One region of the Microbacterium foliorum genome, then DNA from elsewhere that is predicted to be linked to it. Evidence: predicted binding sites of a transcription regulator. Region 1 holds the regulator's gene; each other region holds the start of a gene.
What was found. The regulator HrcA, encoded in region 1, represses chaperone genes, less so after heat shock. The targets are predictions, from matches to a motif close to TTNGCACTCGNNNNNNNCGAGTGCNAA.
Positions count from the first base shown of each region.

Region 1 (5,659 bases):
CGAGGTGCGGGTGCTCGACGACGATCCTCAGGTTCGTCGTGCGCGTCTAGGACTGCTCGGCGTCATCGCCGGTCACGCCAGGACGCAGGCGGACTGGGCAGAGCTCAAGCCGCTCGTCCCCTGACCCACCGCGTAGACGGGCACACGAACGAGGGTGCGCATCCATCGGATGCGCACCCTCTCGCGTTCACATTCTTCTGTTCACACTCTCGTCCGGCTATGACCGCGTCACCAGCGGCCGAGTGCGACCGAGAGCACCGCGATCGCGGCCGGACCGGCGGTCGAGGTGCGCAGAACCGTCCGCCCCAGCAGCATCCGCTCCGCTCCGGCATCGGAGAGTCGAGCGAGCTCGTCGTCGCCGATACCGCCTTCGGGACCGACCACCAGCACGAGATCACGGTCGTCGGGCTCGATGTCCGACAGGCGCGTCGGCGCACCGGGATCGAGCAGAAGCACCCGCTGCGTCGACGCGCGAACGGCGAGTTCGGCCGTCGTCACGGGAGCCGCGACCTCAGGAACCCATGAGCGGTGCGCCTGCTTCGCCGCCTCGCGGACGATGGTCGCCCACCGTTCGCGTCCCTTCACCGCCTTCGGTCCGTCCCACCGCGAGACGCTGCGAGCCGCCTGCCATGGAACGATCTCGTCGACGCCGAGTTCGCACGCCGCCTGCACGGCGAGCTCGTCGCGGTCGCCCTTCGCCAGCGCCTGCACCAGAACGATGCGGGGCCGCGGCGCGGGCTCTTCGGAGCGGGCGGACACCCGCACGTCGACAGCCGACGGCGACACCTGTTCTGCCACGCCGGTCAGCCAGACTCCCGCGCCGTCACCGATCGTCGCGGCCTCGCCGACGCGGAGCCGGCGGACGACCGCGGCGTGCTTGGCCTCGCCTCCCGTCAGCGTCACGACGTCGCCGACGGCCGCATCCGACGCGGAGGCGAGCAGGAAGTGCAGTGCCATCGGTGCCCTCCCGATCAGTGCGAACGGAAGCGGTCGCGGAGCTTCGAGAACAGGCCCTGCTGGAACTGCGCCAGCTGGGGCCCGGGAGCCTTCGTCTTCTTGGCGAAGTCCTCGATCAGCGCGCGCTGCGCCGAATCGAGCTTCGTGGGCGTGACCACCTGAACGCCCACCCGCAGGTCACCGCGCTGCGTGCCGCGCAGGGGCGTGATGCCACGCCCCTTGATCGTCAGCACGTCGCCGGACTGCACGCCGGATCGGATCTCGAGTTCGACCTCTCCGTCGAGTCCCTGGATCGTCGTCTCGGTGCCGAGCACGGCATCGGGCATCGACACCTCGAGGGTCGCGAGCAGGTCATCGCCGTCGCGGCTGAAGGACGGGTGCGGGTTGACCGTGACCTCGACGTACAGGTCGCCGTGCGGGCCGCCCGCCTTGCCGACCTCTCCGGAGCCGGGCAGCTGCAGACGCAGTCCGGTCTCCACACCTGCGGGGATGTCCAGCGAGACGGTGCGGCGGGAGCGCACACGTCCCTGTCCGCCGCACGTGCCGCAGGGGTACGGGATGGTCGTGCCGTAGCCCTCGCAGGTACCGCAGGGCTGGGAGGTGACGACGTTGCCGAGCAGGCTGCGCACCTGTCGCTGCACGTGGCCGGATCCGCCGCAGATGTCGCAGGTGACAGGCGAGGTGCCCTCCTGGCAGCACGATCCGTTGCAGGTCTCGCACAGCACGGCCGTGTCGACCTCGATGTCGCGGTGGGCGCCGAAGACCACATCGCCCAGGTCGAGGGTGACGCGCACCAGCGCATCCTGTCCGCGCTCGCGTCGTGACCGGGGACGCGCTGCGCGCCCTCCGCCCTGACCGGCACCGAAGAACGTCTCGAAGATGTCGCCGAAACCGCCGAAGCCGCCGAAGTTCCCCGCCGCCCCGTCGCCGCCGCCCATGTCATAACGACGTCGGGAGTCGTCGTCGCTCAGCACGTCGTAGGCATGCGTGACGAGCTTGAACTTCTCGGCCGCATCGTCACCGGGGTTCACGTCGGGGTGAAGCTGACGGGCGAGGCGTCGGTATGCCTTCTTGATCTCGTCGGTGGAGGCGTCGCGGGAGACGCCCAATACCTCATAGTGGTCTGCCACGTTGGCCCTTCCAGGTGTGTCGTTCTGTGAGCGCCCGCGTCAGCGGGACGCCTCGTCTTCGTCGAGCATCCGCGACAGATAGCGGGCCACGGCCCGCGCTGCCGCCAGATTGCTCGGATAGTCCATGCGCGTCGGGCCCATCACACCGACCCGCGCCATGCCGCTGGGCGCCGCGTAATTGCTCGCGACGATCGACGCCTCGCCGAGCCCGAACGAGGCGTTCTCGGTGCCGATGCTGGCCGCGAGACCGTGGGAATCGGCTTCCATCTCGCTCATCAGCCGCAGCAGGGTCACCTGCTCCTCGATGGCCTCGAGAAGCGGGTGGATGCTGCCGCGGAAGTCCTGCTCGCGCCGGGCCAGAGTGGCGGCCCCCGCCATGACCAGTCGTTCCTGCCGGAACTCGCCGAGCTCTTCGATGATGATGGCCGCGAGGGCGCGAAGAGCAAGGTCGTCGGAATGCTCGTCCGCGGCGAGCAGGGCCTGCAGCCGATCGGCGGCATCGCTCACCGCGCGCTGCGTGATCAGGGCCGACAGCCGCGCGCGCAGCAGCGCCATGTCGGTCTCGTCGACGTCGACCGGCAGCGGAGCCATGCGCTGCGACACTCCCCCGGCGTCGGTGACCAGCACGATGAGCAGACGATTGGGTGCCAGCGCCACGAGCTCGATGTGCGTCAGTCGTGCGCGAGCGAACGACGGGTACTGCGCGAGAGCGACCTGTCCGGTGAGCTGCGTGAGCACGCGGACGGTGCGCACCATGAGGTCGTCGAGATCGGCTGGAGCCGTGAGGAAGGACTCGATCGCCGTGCGCTGAGCGACGGTCAGCGGACGCAGCTGGGCGAGATGATCGACGAAGACGCGGTATCCCTTGTCGGTGGGCACACGCCCCGACGAGGTGTGCGGCGCGGTGATCAGCTCTTCATCTTCGAGCAGCGCCATGTCGTTGCGGATCGTCGCCGCCGACACTCCGAAAGAGTGGCGGTCGACGATCGAACGGCTGCCGACCGGTTCGTGCGTCTCGACGTAGTCCTGCACGATCGCCCGGAGAACCTGGAGGCCTCTTTCACTGACCATCGCAACTCCCTCCCTCTGGCACTCACTGACTTCGAGTGCCAATTCTACCCGCCGAGGCGGGCGCCGCGCTGATCGCCCTACGATGACGGGTATGAGTGTCGCGCCGCAGGTCACCGTGTCCGCCGGAATCGTGCGCGGCGAGGCTGTCGACGGGGTGCACCGATACCTCGGAATCCCGTACGCCGCCGCCCCGTTCGGGCCGAACCGCTTCAGGGCTCCTCGGTCGACTCCCGCGTGGCAGGGCGTCCGCGACGCCGTGAGTTTCGGACCGACCTCCCCTCAGCATCCGTACCCCGGCGCCATCGGCGATCTGCTCGGTTCGGTCGAGATCCCCGGAGACGAGATCCTCTCGGTCAACATCTGGGCTCCGGACGATGCGGACGGTGCACCGGTCGTGCTCTGGATCCATGGAGGCGCACTCGAGCGAGGCACCGCCGCACTCCCCCTGTACGACGGATCCGGGTTCGCTCGGGCGGGCATCGTGTTCGCCTCGATCAACTACCGCCTGGGATCCGAGGGCTTCTCGGTGCTCACGGGGGCTCCCCGCAACCTGGGACTCCAGGACGCCGCCGCGGGACTCGCCTGGGTGCACGAGGAGATCGCGTCGTTCGGCGGCGATCCCTCGCAGATCACCGTCATGGGCGAATCCGCCGGCGGCGCCATCGTCGCCGGTCTGCTCGCCGTCGCCTCGTCGCGAGAGCTGATCGCTCGGGCGATCATCGAGTCCGGACCACTCGAGGCGCAGACCCCGAAGAAGGCCGGGCGTGTCACGGCGCAGCTGGCGAAGCGGCTCGGTATCAGGGCCGACCGCGCGAGCTTCCTCGGAGCATCTCCCGCGAAGCTGCTCCATGCGCGACGGCAGCAGTCCTCCGGCTCCTCTCCTCTGGGTGGGGCGCCCGGATTCCAGTTCGCCGTGGACGCCGAGTCGCTGCCTCGCTCGCCCCACGAGGTGCTCGCCGACACGGACCTCCCGCTGCTCATCGGCAGCAACACCGATGAATACCGACTCTGGTTCCCTCCGGCTGCGCTGGCGGGAATCAGCGAGGCGAAGCTCCTGCTCGCACGACTCGCTCTGCGGATCCCGCGAAAAGCGGTCGCGGCCTATCGATCGGCCTTCCCCGGCGCCTCCACCGGCGAGATCTTCGGCCAGCTCGCCACCGACATCATGCTCCGTGCGCCGCTGACCCGACTGGCGCTTTCGCGTCACGCGCCCACGTTCGTCTACGAGTTCGCATGGCAGAGCCGAGTCCGCGACCTGCGTGCGGCACACGCCCTGGAGCTCGGCTTCGTGTTCGATCGCCTCGGCGACCCCGAGGCGCAGCGGCTCGCCGGACAGGATGCCCCGCAGAGACTCGCTGAAGAGATGCACAGAGCATGGATCTCGTTCATCAAGACCGGCGACCCCGGGTGGCCGGAGTTCGGCACGGAGAGGACCACTCGCCTGTTCGACACCGAGAGCTCCACCGTCACGCAGCGCCGGACGGACGCCCTCGACATGCTGCCCTAGCGGTCCCCGGCAGGATCAGTCCGTGAGCTCGCGCACGACCGCGTCGGCGAGCAGGCGTCCGCGGAGGGTGAGCTGCACCCTTCCGTGCATCGCCGCACCGGGGTCGACGAGACCGTCGGCGATCAGCCCGGCGACGCGCGCACGCCTCTCGGCCGGCAGGTCTGCGACGGCGATCCCCTCACGGATGCGACTCAGCAGCAGCACCCGCTCCAGCGTGCGCGACGCCTCGTCCGGCCGCTCCGTGCCCGCGGCGGGCGACTCGGCGGCGGCGAGCCGCTGGGCGTAGGCGGCGGGATGCTTGACGTTCCACCAGCGCAGACCAGCGACGTGGCTGTGCGCACCGGGCCCGAAACCCCACCAGTCGTTGCCCCGCCAGTAGGCGAGGTTGTGCCGGGACCGCTGCTGCTCGGAGCGCGACCAGTTGCTCACCTCGTACCAGTCGAAACCGGCGGCGGCGAGACGGGCGTCGGCCAGCTCGTACATGTCGGCCTGCAGGTCGTCGTCGGGGGCGGGCACCTCGCCGCGGCGGATCTGACGGGCGAGCTTGGTGCCGTCCTCGATGATCAGCGCGTAGGCCGAGATGTGATCCGAGTCCAGCGCGAGGGCCGCATCGAGCGAGGCCTCCCAGTCGCCGAGAGTCTCCCCCGGAGCGCCGTAGATGAGGTCGACGCTCACCGCGAGCCCCGCCTCCTTCGCCGCGGCGACGGCCGTCGTGACGTTGTCGGGGTGGTGCGTCCGGTCCAGCGCCGCCAGCACGTGCGGCACGGCCGACTGCATGCCGATGGAGAGGCGCGTGACCCCTGCATCCGCCAGCGTGCGCGCGACCTGCGGTGTCACCGTGTCGGGATTCGCCTCGACGGTGACCTCGGCGCCGTCGACCAGCCCGAAGGCGTCCGTCGCCGCATCGAGCATCCGCGCGAGGTCGCCGGCGGGGAGCAGCGTGGGCGTGCCGCCACCGAAGAAGACCGTGTCCATCGCACGGAGGGCACCGGCA
Region 1 is NZ_CP031425.1:2,075,193-2,080,851, forward strand. Features, by position in the region: gene DXT68_RS09740 (glycine--tRNA ligase) at 1-124, shown strand, start outside; gene DXT68_RS09745 (16S rRNA (uracil(1498)-N(3))-methyltransferase) at 229-957, opposite strand; gene dnaJ (molecular chaperone DnaJ) at 972-2,087, opposite strand; gene hrcA (heat-inducible transcriptional repressor HrcA) at 2,127-3,158, opposite strand; gene DXT68_RS09760 (carboxylesterase/lipase family protein) at 3,250-4,665, shown strand; gene hemW (radical SAM family heme chaperone HemW) at 4,681-5,659, opposite strand, start outside.

Region 2 (5,659 bases), 1.1 Mb from region 1:
GTGCGACGACAGTCTGATGCTGGCCGAGACCGACAGGTCGCTCGGACTCGTCGTCGACGACGGCGACGGGATCACCCGCTACGAGTACCGGTTCGGCTACGGTCAGGGATACCTCACGGTCACGAGGGACGGGGAGGGCGACGATGCCGCACGAGAGTGACGCTGCCGAACTGCGAGCGCTGCAGGCCAGGGCCTACGGGCGCGGCGGTGGACTCTCCGACACGGATGCCGCGCGTCTGGCCGCCCTCGAATCGGCCCGTGTCGTACGGACCGCAGGAGACGCCGGCGACGCCGGCGATCCTGTGCCCCTCGACGATGCGATTTCTGCCGTCGATCCGACCCTTGACGGTGATGCCGTGCCTGCTGCTGGTGCCGCGACTCCTGCTGGTGACGCGATTCCTGACGATGCCGCGACTCCTGGTGATACCGCGACGCCTGCCGCTCCGGCCGACACCGTGCCGCCTGCGGGGAGCCGCAGGAGGTGGACCTCGCTCGTCGCCGCCTCGGCCGCCCTTCTGCTGGTCGGGCTCGGCGTGGGCTGGGCGGTGTTCGCGGAGAAGGGCGACGGGATCTCCCTCACCGCGGCGCAGCAGGAGCGGCGGGCGGCGCTCCAGGACGACGGCGGGTACGACCCGGGGAGCCTCAGGGCGATCGGCCAGGACGACGATGCGCTGGTCTGGCTCGCCACGAAGGATGACGGTGAGCTGAGCTGCCTCACCCTCGACGTCGCGGCGGAGTCGTCGACGCAGTGCGCTCCCACCGAGGATCTCGAGAGAGGCTGGGGATTCGGAGTGAGCGTCGTCACCCCGGCGGGCGACGACGACGAGCCTGCGCAGCAGCTCTCTGCGACGGCGGCGCGCGCGACCACGGGTGAGTTCGTGGCGGTCGTGCAGCGCTGGGACACGAGCGGGAACGACTGGATGTCGCAGTTCGAGGGGGCGGAGCGGGATCGGGCGGAGCAGCTCGCGGACGAGGGGTTCGACGAGTACACCTATTCGATCGTCGGCGACTTCCAGGAGCAGCCCGTCTGGTTCGGTCAGCGCACCACGGGCGCGGTGACCGAAGACTGCCTGGTCGTCGACGCCCTCGACGCGACCCAGTGCGTGCGCGCCGGCGAATCCCGCGAGGCCGGGATCGGCATCAGAACGGTGACGTTCGACGAGGGGGCGGGCCGGACCGTCACGTCGGATGTGCTCCTCTCGTTCACCCGCAGCGGCACCCCGTACCTCGTGGTGAGCGACGACGCGCCGGCGTCCGCCTCTGGCACGGATGCCGGCTGACCGCGCTCCGGCTATCCGGCCGCGGGAACCCGGTCGGCGAGGATCGCCCGTCGCTGGTCGCCCACTCGGGTGAGGATCAGGGTGGCAGCGGCATCGCCTCTGAGCGCGAGCTTCTTGCGGAAGGCGGCGGGGTCGATGTCCATCCCGCGCTTCTTGATCTCGAGGGTGCCGATCCGGTGGGACTTGAGGACGGCGCTGATGGCCTTCGGGTTGGCCGGCATCGTCTCGCGCACCCGGAAGCTCTGCACGAACGGGCTGGTCAGCGCTGAGTCCGAGGTCAGGTACGCGATGCGCTCGTCGAGCATCCCCGCCTCGAGGGAGCGCGCGACGTCGCCGATGAGACGGGCGCGGATCACCGCCCCGTCGGGTTCGTGCAGGAACGCCCCGAGCTCGCGCACCGGCGCATCGTCGGCGTCGGCACCGGCGGTCAGCTCGTGCGAGCGCTCGCCGCGGATGACCAGTGCTGCGCGGCGCACCCCTTCGCGTGCGAGTGCCCCCGTCCACAGGACGAGCTCGACGACGCTGCCCTCCGCGCTCACCCACTGGGCCTCGGCATCGGCGGGGAGGGCGTCACGGTCGTGCCCCGGGCCGAGCTTGATGCCGGAGGGGACGCGGGAGGCGAGCTCGAACGCCCAGTCCAGCGGTGGGGAGTAGTCGTCGGACGAGACGCGGCGGGTCTCGCCGTGTCCTGCGGTGCGGCGGGCGGGGTCCATCCAGATCGCCGTCGTGCCGTCCGTCTCCGTCGGCGCGTGCTCCTGCGCCGTCCCGTGCGCGACCGTGGCGCTGTCGGCGAAGGGCGCGAGGTTGTAGGCGGCGATGGCCGCGGTGACCTCGTCGGCATCGACCGCCGACACGTCGAGCCCGGCACCGGCGAAAGCGAGGGAGTCGCCGCCGATGCCGCAGCCCAGGTCGGCGACGGCGGTGACGCCGGCGCGGCGCATCCGCTGGGCATGCCGCGCGGCGACGCCGAGGCGCGTCGCCTGCTCGAGACCCGCGCGCGTGAACAGCATCCGCGCGGCGAAGTCGCCGAACTTCGCCTGGCCGCGCGAGCGCAGCGCAGCCTGACCCACCACGGCCGACACGAGGTCGGGGGAGTGGCCCGCCGCGCGCAGGCGCGACACGGCCCTGGCGACATCGGCGCCCTGTTCGATCGGGCCGAGAGCGTCCAGCAGCTCCAGGCCCTCGGGGGTCAGCAGTGCACGCAGCTCGGACATCTCCACCCGGCAAGCTTAGGCGGCGGCGAGGCCGGCGCGATTGGCACTCGCATTGCATGAGTGCCAGCCGACGCCCTACACTGGGTGTTAGCACTCTCGGGTTGAGAGTGCGAAAAAGTCTTCCTGTCAGCGTCAAGAAAGAAGAGGTAGACCGTGTCGGTTTCCATCAAGCCGCTCGAGGACCGCATCGTCATCAAGCAGGTCGAGGCCGAGCAGACCACCGCGAGTGGCCTGGTCATCCCCGACACCGCCAAGGAGAAGCCCCAGGAGGGCGAGGTCGTGGCCGTTGGCCCCGGCCGCATCGATGACAACGGCAACCGCGTTCCGCTCGACGTCGCCGTGGGCGACCGTGTCCTGTACAGCAAGTACGGCGGCACCGAGGTGAAGTTCGGCGCAGACGAGTTCCTCGTCCTGTCGGCACGCGACGTGCTCGCGGTCGTCGTCCGCTGAGACAACGTCTTCGAAAGGGCCCGGATGCATCTCGCATCCGGGCCCTTTCCGTGTGCGTGACGAGTCCGGCGCCCGCCAGGTCTGCGCGCTTTCCTGCCATTCTCCGGCCGTGCACGATGCCGCGCCGATGGCCGAGGTGACGCGGCACTAGGGTTGTCCGGTGACCCCCACGAGCACCGCCACCCGCGCCACGCAGACGGCCGGTGTCGCCTACGCGGGCGGCGCCTATCTGCTCTGGGGCGTGCTGCCCCTGTACTTCCTGCTGCTCGCACCGACAGGACCGTGGGAGGTCGTCGCCTGGCGGGTGCTCCTGTCGCTCCTGTTCTGCGTCATCCTGCTCACGGTGACCCGAGGATGGCAGGCCTTCGGTGCCATCGTGCGTCAGCCCCGGCTGCTGGGATGGACGGCCCTGGCCGGCGTGCTGATCTACGTCAACTGGCAGGTCTTCGTGTTCGGCACGCTCAGCCACAACGTGGTCGAGACCAGCCTCGGCTACTTCATCAACCCGATCATGACGGTGCTGCTCGGGGTGTTCGTGCTCAAAGAGCGCATCCGCCGGCTGCAGTGGGTGGCCGTCGGCATCGCCTCGGCCGCGGTGATCGTGATCGTGGTGCTGTACCGTTCGTTCCCCTGGATCGCACTCTCACTCACCGTCTCCTTCGGGGTCTACGGGCTCATCAAGAAGAAGATCGGCCCGGCCGTCGACGCGATCAGCGGGCTGACCCTCGAGTCGTTCTGGTTGATCCCCATCGCCGTGGTCCAGCTGGTGCTCGTCGCCACCGGCTCCGGCCTCACGATGGGGGCCAACGGCGCGGGGCACGCCGTGCTGCTGGCTCTCGCCGGCGTCGCCACCGCGGTGCCCCTGCTGCTGTTCGCCGCGGGGACCCGGCGGATCGACCTGACGGTCATCGGGATGATCCAGTTCGTGACGCCCGTGATGCAGTTCATCATCGGCGCCGTGGTGCTCGGCGAGCCCATGCCGATCGAGCGCTGGGTGGGTTTCGTCTTCGTCTGGGTCGCGATCGCCGTCTTCCTCGTCGACCTCGTGATCGCCACCCGTCGCGGGCGTCGGAACGGGCGCTCGAAACCGATCTGAACGGCGGAATCATGCGGCGCGTGACCCGGTGGCGGATCGTTAACGCACCGAAACATCGGCGACCCCTATGCGAAGCCTTTCAGTCCTAGTGTTAGAGCCACCCGACCGTGGTCACAATCCACGGCCAGTCACGCAAGGGAGCATCATGACCTCATTCACGCGCTCGCGCAGCGCCCGATTCCTCGCGGGAGTCGCGCTGCTCAGCGTCTCGGCGATCGTCGTCGCAGGCTGCAGCAGCACCCCCTCGGATGACTCGTCCGACGGCGGCGGCAGCACTTCCGCCGCCGATCTGACTCTCAAGCTGGGCTCGCTGCTTCCGCAGACCGGCTCGCTGGCGTTCCTGGGCCCGCCCATGGAGTCCGGCGTGGGCCTCGCGGTCAAGGAGATCAACGACGCCAAGGCGGGTGTGACCATCGACCTCACCGCCGAGGACGAGGGCGACACCGACACCAAGGCCTACGAGACCTCGATCACCAAGCTCCAGGGTGCCGGCGTCTCGGCCATCGTGGGTGCCGCGGCATCCGGTGTCTCCAAGCTGATCCTCGACGGAAACGTCAGCGCAGGCATCCTGCAGATCTCCGCCTCGAACACCTCGCCCGACTTCACCGCGTGGGACGACGACGGACTCTACTTCCGCACCGCCCCCAGCGACCTGCTGCAGGGTGAGGTGCTCGGCAACCTGATCGCCGAGGACGGCGCCAAGTCGCTCGGCATCATCTACCAGAACGACGCGTACGGCACCGGCCTCGACGCGGCGATCAAGGAGACGTTCGAGGGCACCGGCGGCGAGGTCGTCGCCGAGGCGTCGTTCAACGTCGGCGACGCGCAGTTCGACGCACAGGTCGAGACGATCAAGGCGCAGAACCCCGACGCGGTCGCGATCGTGTCGTTCGACCAGTTCAAGACCCTCGCGCCGCTGCTGGTGAACGCCGGCATCTCCGCCGACAAGTTCTACCTCGTCGACGGAAACCTGTCGGACTACGGCGACGAGATCCCGGTCTCGCTCGAGGGTGCACAGGGCACGAAGGCCGGCCCCGCGCTCGCCGACGACTTCACCGACCGTCTGCAGACGTACTGGACGGGTGAGGGCAACAGCGAGGTCAAGGACTTCACCTACGCGGCCGAGGCGTACGACGCCGTCGTGCTCGTGGCGCTGGCGTCGCTGGCCGCAGACTCCACCGAGGGCGCGGACATCGCGGCCAAGATGCAGGAGGTCTCGGGCGGTTCGGGCGACGGCGAGAAGTGCACCAGCTTCGCCGACTGCGCCAAGATCATCAACGACGGCGGAACGGCCGACTACGACGGCTACTCCGGTGACGTCACGTTCGACGAGGCGGGCGACCCCCAGGGGGCCTCGATCGGCATCTACAAGTACGGTGCCGACAACATGATCGAGCGCACCAACTGATCATCGGTCACCGCACCTGCTGATCGCACATACGAAGGCCCCGGACGCTGCATCCGGGGCCTTCGTCGTGCGTGCCCGCGTAGGGACCGCCCGCCGTCGGGACACGTCCGGCGTCGGGACACGCGAGAGGGGCGGATGCCGCAGCATCCGCCCCTCTTCGTCTGTGCCGCTCAGGCGGCGTCGGTGCCCAGCGTGCCCAGGTACAGACCGA
Region 2 is NZ_CP031425.1:951,797-957,455, forward strand. Features, by position in the region: gene DXT68_RS04360 (hypothetical protein) at 1-160, shown strand, start outside; gene DXT68_RS04365 (hypothetical protein) at 144-1,280, shown strand; gene DXT68_RS04370 (class I SAM-dependent methyltransferase) at 1,292-2,500, opposite strand; gene groES (co-chaperone GroES) at 2,648-2,944, shown strand; gene rarD (EamA family transporter RarD) at 3,105-4,040, shown strand; gene DXT68_RS04385 (ABC transporter substrate-binding protein) at 4,186-5,448, shown strand; gene DXT68_RS04390 (ABC transporter ATP-binding protein) at 5,619-5,659, opposite strand, start outside.
Region 2: groES (co-chaperone GroES) is a predicted target of HrcA. The motif match lies at 2,535-2,561, and genes of this name have one in related genera.

Region 3 (5,659 bases), 530 kb from region 1:
CATGCCGCCAGGGTACGCCCGGGCACAGACATCCGCGTCGCGCATCCGTTGCGCCCGTCTGCCCTCTACTAGGGTCGACGGGTGACTCCGACCCGCCGACTCCCTGCGCCCGTCGCCCTCGGCGGAGCGGTGGCGATCGGCATCATGACGGCCGTCCAGGCGCGGATCAACGGCGTGCTGGGGCTTCGTGTCGAGAACGGCGTCGTGGCAGGGCTCATCTCCTTCGCCGTCGGCCTCGCCGCCCTGATCGTCGTGATCCTCTGCATCCCCGGCGCACGCCGGGGAGTGGGACGTCTGCGCGTCGGTGTCCGCGATCGCACGATCCCGTTCTGGATGCTCCTCGGCGGGGCGTGCGGAGCGTTGACCGTGTCGACCCAGGGGATCACCGCCGGCGTGCTCGGGGTCTCCCTGTTCACGGTCGGCGTGGTCGCGGGCCAGACGCTGCACGGCCTCGTGCTGGATCGCATCGGCTTCGGCCCCGCGGGCGTCGTCGCCGTCACGCCGGGGCGCGTGGTCGGCGGACTGCTCGCGCTCGCCGCCGTCGGCATCTCGCTGAGCGGCGACGTGCTCGCCACGGCGCCGCTGTGGATGCTCCTGCTGCCCTTCGCCGCGGGAGTGGGCATCGCCTGGCAGGCCGCGACCAACGGCCGACTCGCGCAGCGGGCGCAGTCGCCCGTCGCCGCGACGCTGATGAGCTTCATCGCGGGCACGATCGCCCTGCTCGTCGCCGCGGGGATCAGCGTCGCACTCCGCGGGATGCCGGCCCCACCGCCCGCGGAGCCGTGGCTGTACCTGGGAGGATTCCTCGGTTCGGCGTACATCCTGCTGGGCGCCTTCATCGTCGCGCACACGGGGGTTCTGCTGATGGGGCTCGGGTCGGTGCTCGGTCAGCTCACGACATCGGTGGTCATCGACCTGGTCTGGCCGGCGGCAGCGGGCCCCGCGCTCTGGCAGCTCGTCGCCATGGTCGTCGTCGCCGTGGCATCGGTCGTGGCTGCGCTGCCGCGACGACGACGGCGCTGAGCTACTTCGTGGCGCTCTTCTCTTTCTTCGTGCTCTTCTCTTTCTTCGTGCTCTTGGGCATGCGCGTCACGAGAGCACGCGCATCGACGGGTTTGCGGCGGCCGGGCTTCTTGCCCTCGGGCTTGCCGCCCACGTACAGCCAGCCGAGGAGCTCCTCGTTCTTGCCCACCCCGTGGGCCTTCGCGACCGCCTTGGACCGCGTGTAGTGGCCGGTGCGCCAGAGCACCCCGTACCCGGCCTCGTCGAGCAGCAGACTCAGCATGTGCGCCACACCCGAAGCGACGGCCTCCTGCTCCCACCGCGGCACCTTCTCGCTCTTGCGGTAGCTGGCCACCACGGCGATCAGCAGCGGTGCGCGGAGCGGCTTCGACGACGGCGACCTGTCGCCCTCGGCCTTCGAGATCGCCGCGCCGAGCGTCTCGCGGTCTGCGCCGCGCAGCTCGATGAGCCGCCATGGACGCAGCGAGGAGTGGTCGGCGACGCGACCGGCGGCCGAGACGAGCCGCAGCAGCTCGTCGCGCGACGGAGCCTGGTCGGTGACCTTCGACCAGGACTGCCGGGCGCGGACGGCGTCGAGCGCGCTCACGAGGCGTCGGGAGTGAAGTTCAGGGCGATCGAGTTCATGCAGTAGCGGTCGCCGGTCGGGGTGCCGAAGCCGTCGGGGAACACATGCCCGAGGTGCGAGCCGCAGTTCGCACAGCGCACCTCCGTGCGCACCATGCCCAGAGTGGTGTCCTCGATGAGCTCCACCGCATCGGGGCGGATCGACTCGTAGAAGCTCGGCCATCCGCATCCGGAGTCGAACTTGGTTCCGCTCTTGAACAGCTCGGCGTTGCACGCGCCGCACGTGTAGAGGCCGGCGCGGCCCTCATCGAGCAGCTCGCCGGTCCATGCCCGCTCGGTCGCGGCCTGGCGCAGCACGGCATACTGCTCCTCGCCGAGCTCGGTGCGCCACTCTTCTTCTGTCTTGTCCACGCTGTACGACATCGGTCCTCCTGGGGTCTGCTCCATTCTCTCGTGTTCCGCACCCCCTGGCTCCACGCGAGAATGGGAACATGACGGATGCCGTGCAGCTGCGCTACGCGCGCTTCGCCGAGCAGGAGGCGCCGGGACGCAGTGAGCTGTACGGCGAATGGGCACGAGGCGTCGCGGCGGATGCCGGGCTCGCGGCGATCCTCGCGCGCATCCCGGAGAACCGCCGGCAGCCGCCGCTGGTGTTCGCGGTGACCAGGATGCTCGGCAGCGGCCTGGTGGGCGCCGAGGCGTGGCGCGACTTCGTGATCGCGCACGCCGACGCCGTCGTCGCCGAGTGCACGGCACGTCGGCTGCAGACCAACGAACCACTGCGTCTCGCGCCGCTGCTCCCGGTGCTCACCGAGGTCGAGGGGCCGATCGCCCTCCTCGAGGTGGGCGCATCGGCCGGGCTCTGCCTGTACCCCGACCGCTATTCGTACCGCGTGGTCGACTCGCAGGGAGGCCTGCGCGCTGCGCTGGATCCCGAGGACGGCCCGTCGACGGTCGTGCTGCAGAGCACCGTCGACGGCGTGCTCCCTGCGCTGGCGATGCCCGACATCGTCTGGCGTGCCGGCATCGACCTCGCCCCTCTCGACGCCCGAGAGGACCTCGATCGCCGCTGGCTGCAGGGGCTCGTGTGGCCGGGGGAGCAGGGCAGGGCCGAGCGGGTGGACGCCGCGCTGGACATCGCGGCCGCCGATCCGCCGCTCCTCGTCGCGGGCGATGCGGCCGCGCGCATAGACGCGCTCGCCGCGGACGCACCGCGCGACGCCACCCTGGTCGTCACCACCCCCGGCGTTCTGGTGCACATCCCGCGCGAGGCGCGGACGGCCCTGGTCGCGCGCATCCGCGCTCTGGAGGCGCGCTGGATCACGATCGACCCGCCCGGTCTGCTCGACGTGTGGGAGCCCGCCGTGGACGCGGCGGACTGGCCCGGATTCGTCGTCGCGCTCGACGGTCGGGTCCGCGCCTCGGCCGATCCGCTCGGGCGATGGTGGGAGTGGCGTGCCGGCGGGAGCGCCGCAGCGACCTAATCTGGTCCCATGCTGGGAGAGCTGAGTGAGCGGGATCGCGCGATCCTCGCGCTGGAGACCGCGTGGCCGCGTCACGGCGGCGCGAAAGAGGAGACGATCCGCACCCAGCTGGGCATGAGCGCGGCACGGTACTACCAGCTCCTCGGTCGGCTGATCGACTCGGAAGCGGCCCTGGAGTACGATCCGATGCTCGTGCGTCGTCTGCGGAGGATTCGCGACTCGCGCTCCTTCCGACGCGCGACCAGGGCGCCCGGGTTCGTCGGCTGACCGCTGCGGATCTCCGTGTCGCGGCGCCACGATGCGGCGTCGCGCGCGAGTGCCGTTAGCATCGAGGGGTGTCAAAGCCCTCGCGAGATCGATTCGACGACGTCCCCCGCTCGTCCGGACGCGTCGGAGCGCATCGCGCCGAAGCCCCGGGGATGAACGGCTGGGTCGTCCTGCTGTGGTCCTTCGTGGCTGCTCTCGTTCTCATCATCGGCGGTATCTTCGGATCGCTCGTGGTGATGGGGCGCATCGACCTCTTCCCCGAGGCCGTGCCGACGTCCACCCCCACGCCCGCCGAGACCGGCGTGGTCGATGTCGCCTACTCCGTCATGATCCTCAACGCCTCGCCCGACGACGGCCTCGACGATCAGATGCGCGAGCTGCTGATCACCAACGGCTGGTCGGCCGACATCGTGTTCGCGACCGACAGTGCGAGCCAGGACTTCGCGACGACCACCGTCTACTACGTCGCCGACGGCGACGAACTCGCCGCCATCGGGCTCGCGAACCTCATCGGCGGAGCGGCCGTCGAGCAGAGCGACTTCTATGCGGATCTCAACGACACGGGCGGATCCCAGCTCACGGTCGTCATCGGGGTGGACCGTTCCTCGGCGGCGCCCGCGACGCCCGCTCCGTAGACCTCGGTTCCGTCTCTCCACGCGGCTTGCACTCGATGGGGTCGAGTGCCAGAATGGCGTTAGCACTCTCTCACTCTGAGTGCTAAAACCCAACGTCTACGTCCAGGAGGGACGAAAAAACTCATGGCAAAGATCATTGCTTTCGATGAGGAGGCCCGCCGCGGCCTCGAGCGCGGCCTCAACATCCTCGCCGACGCGGTCAAGGTGACCCTCGGCCCGCGCGGTCGCAACGTCGTCCTCGAGAAGAAGTGGGGCGCCCCCACGATCACCAACGACGGCGTCTCCATCGCCAAGGAGATCGAGCTCGACGACCCGTACGAGAAGATCGGTGCGGAGCTCGTCAAGGAGGTCGCCAAGAAGACCGACGACGTCGCGGGTGACGGAACCACCACCGCGACCGTCCTCGCCCAGGCGCTCGTCCGCGAGGGCCTGCGCAACGTCGCCGCCGGCGCCGACCCGATCTCGCTCAAGCGCGGAATCGAGAAGGCCGTCGCCGCGATCACCGAGGAGCTCCTCGCCAGCGCGAAGGAGATCGACTCCAAGGAGCAGATCGCCGCCACCGCGTCGATCTCCGCCGCTGACCCCGCCATCGGCGAGCTCATCGCCGAGGCGATCGACAAGGTCGGCAAGGAGGGTGTCGTCACCGTCGAGGAGTCGCAGACCTTCGGCACCGAGCTCGAGCTCACCGAGGGCATGCGCTTCGACAAGGGCTACCTGAACCCGTACTTCGTGACGGACCCGGAGCGCCAGGAGGCTGTCTTCGAAGACGCCTACATCCTCATCGCGAACCAGAAGATCTCGAACATCAAGGACCTTCTGCCCATCGTCGACAAGGTGATCCAGGACGGCAAGGAGCTCGTCATCATCGCCGAGGACGTCGAGGGAGAGGCTCTGGCCACCCTCGTCCTGAACAAGCTCAAGGGCATCTTCAAGTCGGTCGCCGTCAAGGCTCCCGGCTTCGGCGACCGTCGCAAGGCGCAGCTGCAGGACATCGCGATCCTCACCGGTGCGCAGGTCATCACCGAAGAGGTCGGCCTCAAGCTCGAGAACGCCACGCTCGATCTGCTGGGTCGTGCGCGCAAGGTCATCGTCACCAAGGACGAGACCACCATCGTCGAGGGTGCCGGAGAGGCAGACCAGATCGAGGGTCGCGTCACGCAGATCCGTCGCGAGATCGACAACACCGACAGCGACTACGACCGTGAGAAGCTGCAGGAGCGCCTCGCGAAGCTCGCCGGTGGCGTCGCCGTCATCAAGGCCGGAGCCGCGACCGAGGTCGAGCTCAAGGAGCGCAAGCACCGCATCGAAGACGCGGTCCGCAACGCGAAGGCAGCCGTCGAAGAGGGCATCGTCCCCGGTGGTGGCGTCGCGCTGATCCAGTCGGGCACCAAGGCGCTCGCAGGTCTGTCGCTCTCGGGCGACGAGGCGACCGGTGCGAACATCGTTCGCGTCGCGATCGAGGCTCCGCTGAAGCAGATCGCGATGAACGCGGGCCTCGAGCCCGGTGTCGTCGCGAACAAGGTCTCCGAGCTCGAGGCGGGCTTCGGCCTGAACGCCGCGACCGGTGAGTACGTCGACCTGTTCGCAGCCGGCATCATCGACCCCGCCAAGGTGACCCGTTCGGCGCTGCAGAACGCGGCATCGATCGCGGCCCTCTTCCTCACCACCGAGGTCGTCGTGGCCGAC
Region 3 is NZ_CP031425.1:2,609,984-2,615,642, reverse strand. Features, by position in the region: gene DXT68_RS12360 (SOS response-associated peptidase family protein) at 1-3, opposite strand, end outside; gene DXT68_RS12355 (DMT family transporter) at 82-1,023, shown strand; gene DXT68_RS12350 (nitroreductase family protein) at 1,025-1,609, opposite strand; gene msrB (peptide-methionine (R)-S-oxide reductase MsrB) at 1,606-2,010, opposite strand; gene DXT68_RS12340 (DUF2332 domain-containing protein) at 2,079-3,071, shown strand; gene DXT68_RS12335 (DUF3263 domain-containing protein) at 3,081-3,338, shown strand; gene DXT68_RS12330 (LytR C-terminal domain-containing protein) at 3,407-3,973, shown strand; gene groL (chaperonin GroEL) at 4,097-5,659, shown strand, end outside.
Region 3: groL (chaperonin GroEL) is a predicted target of HrcA. The motif match lies at 4,033-4,059, and genes of this name have one in related genera.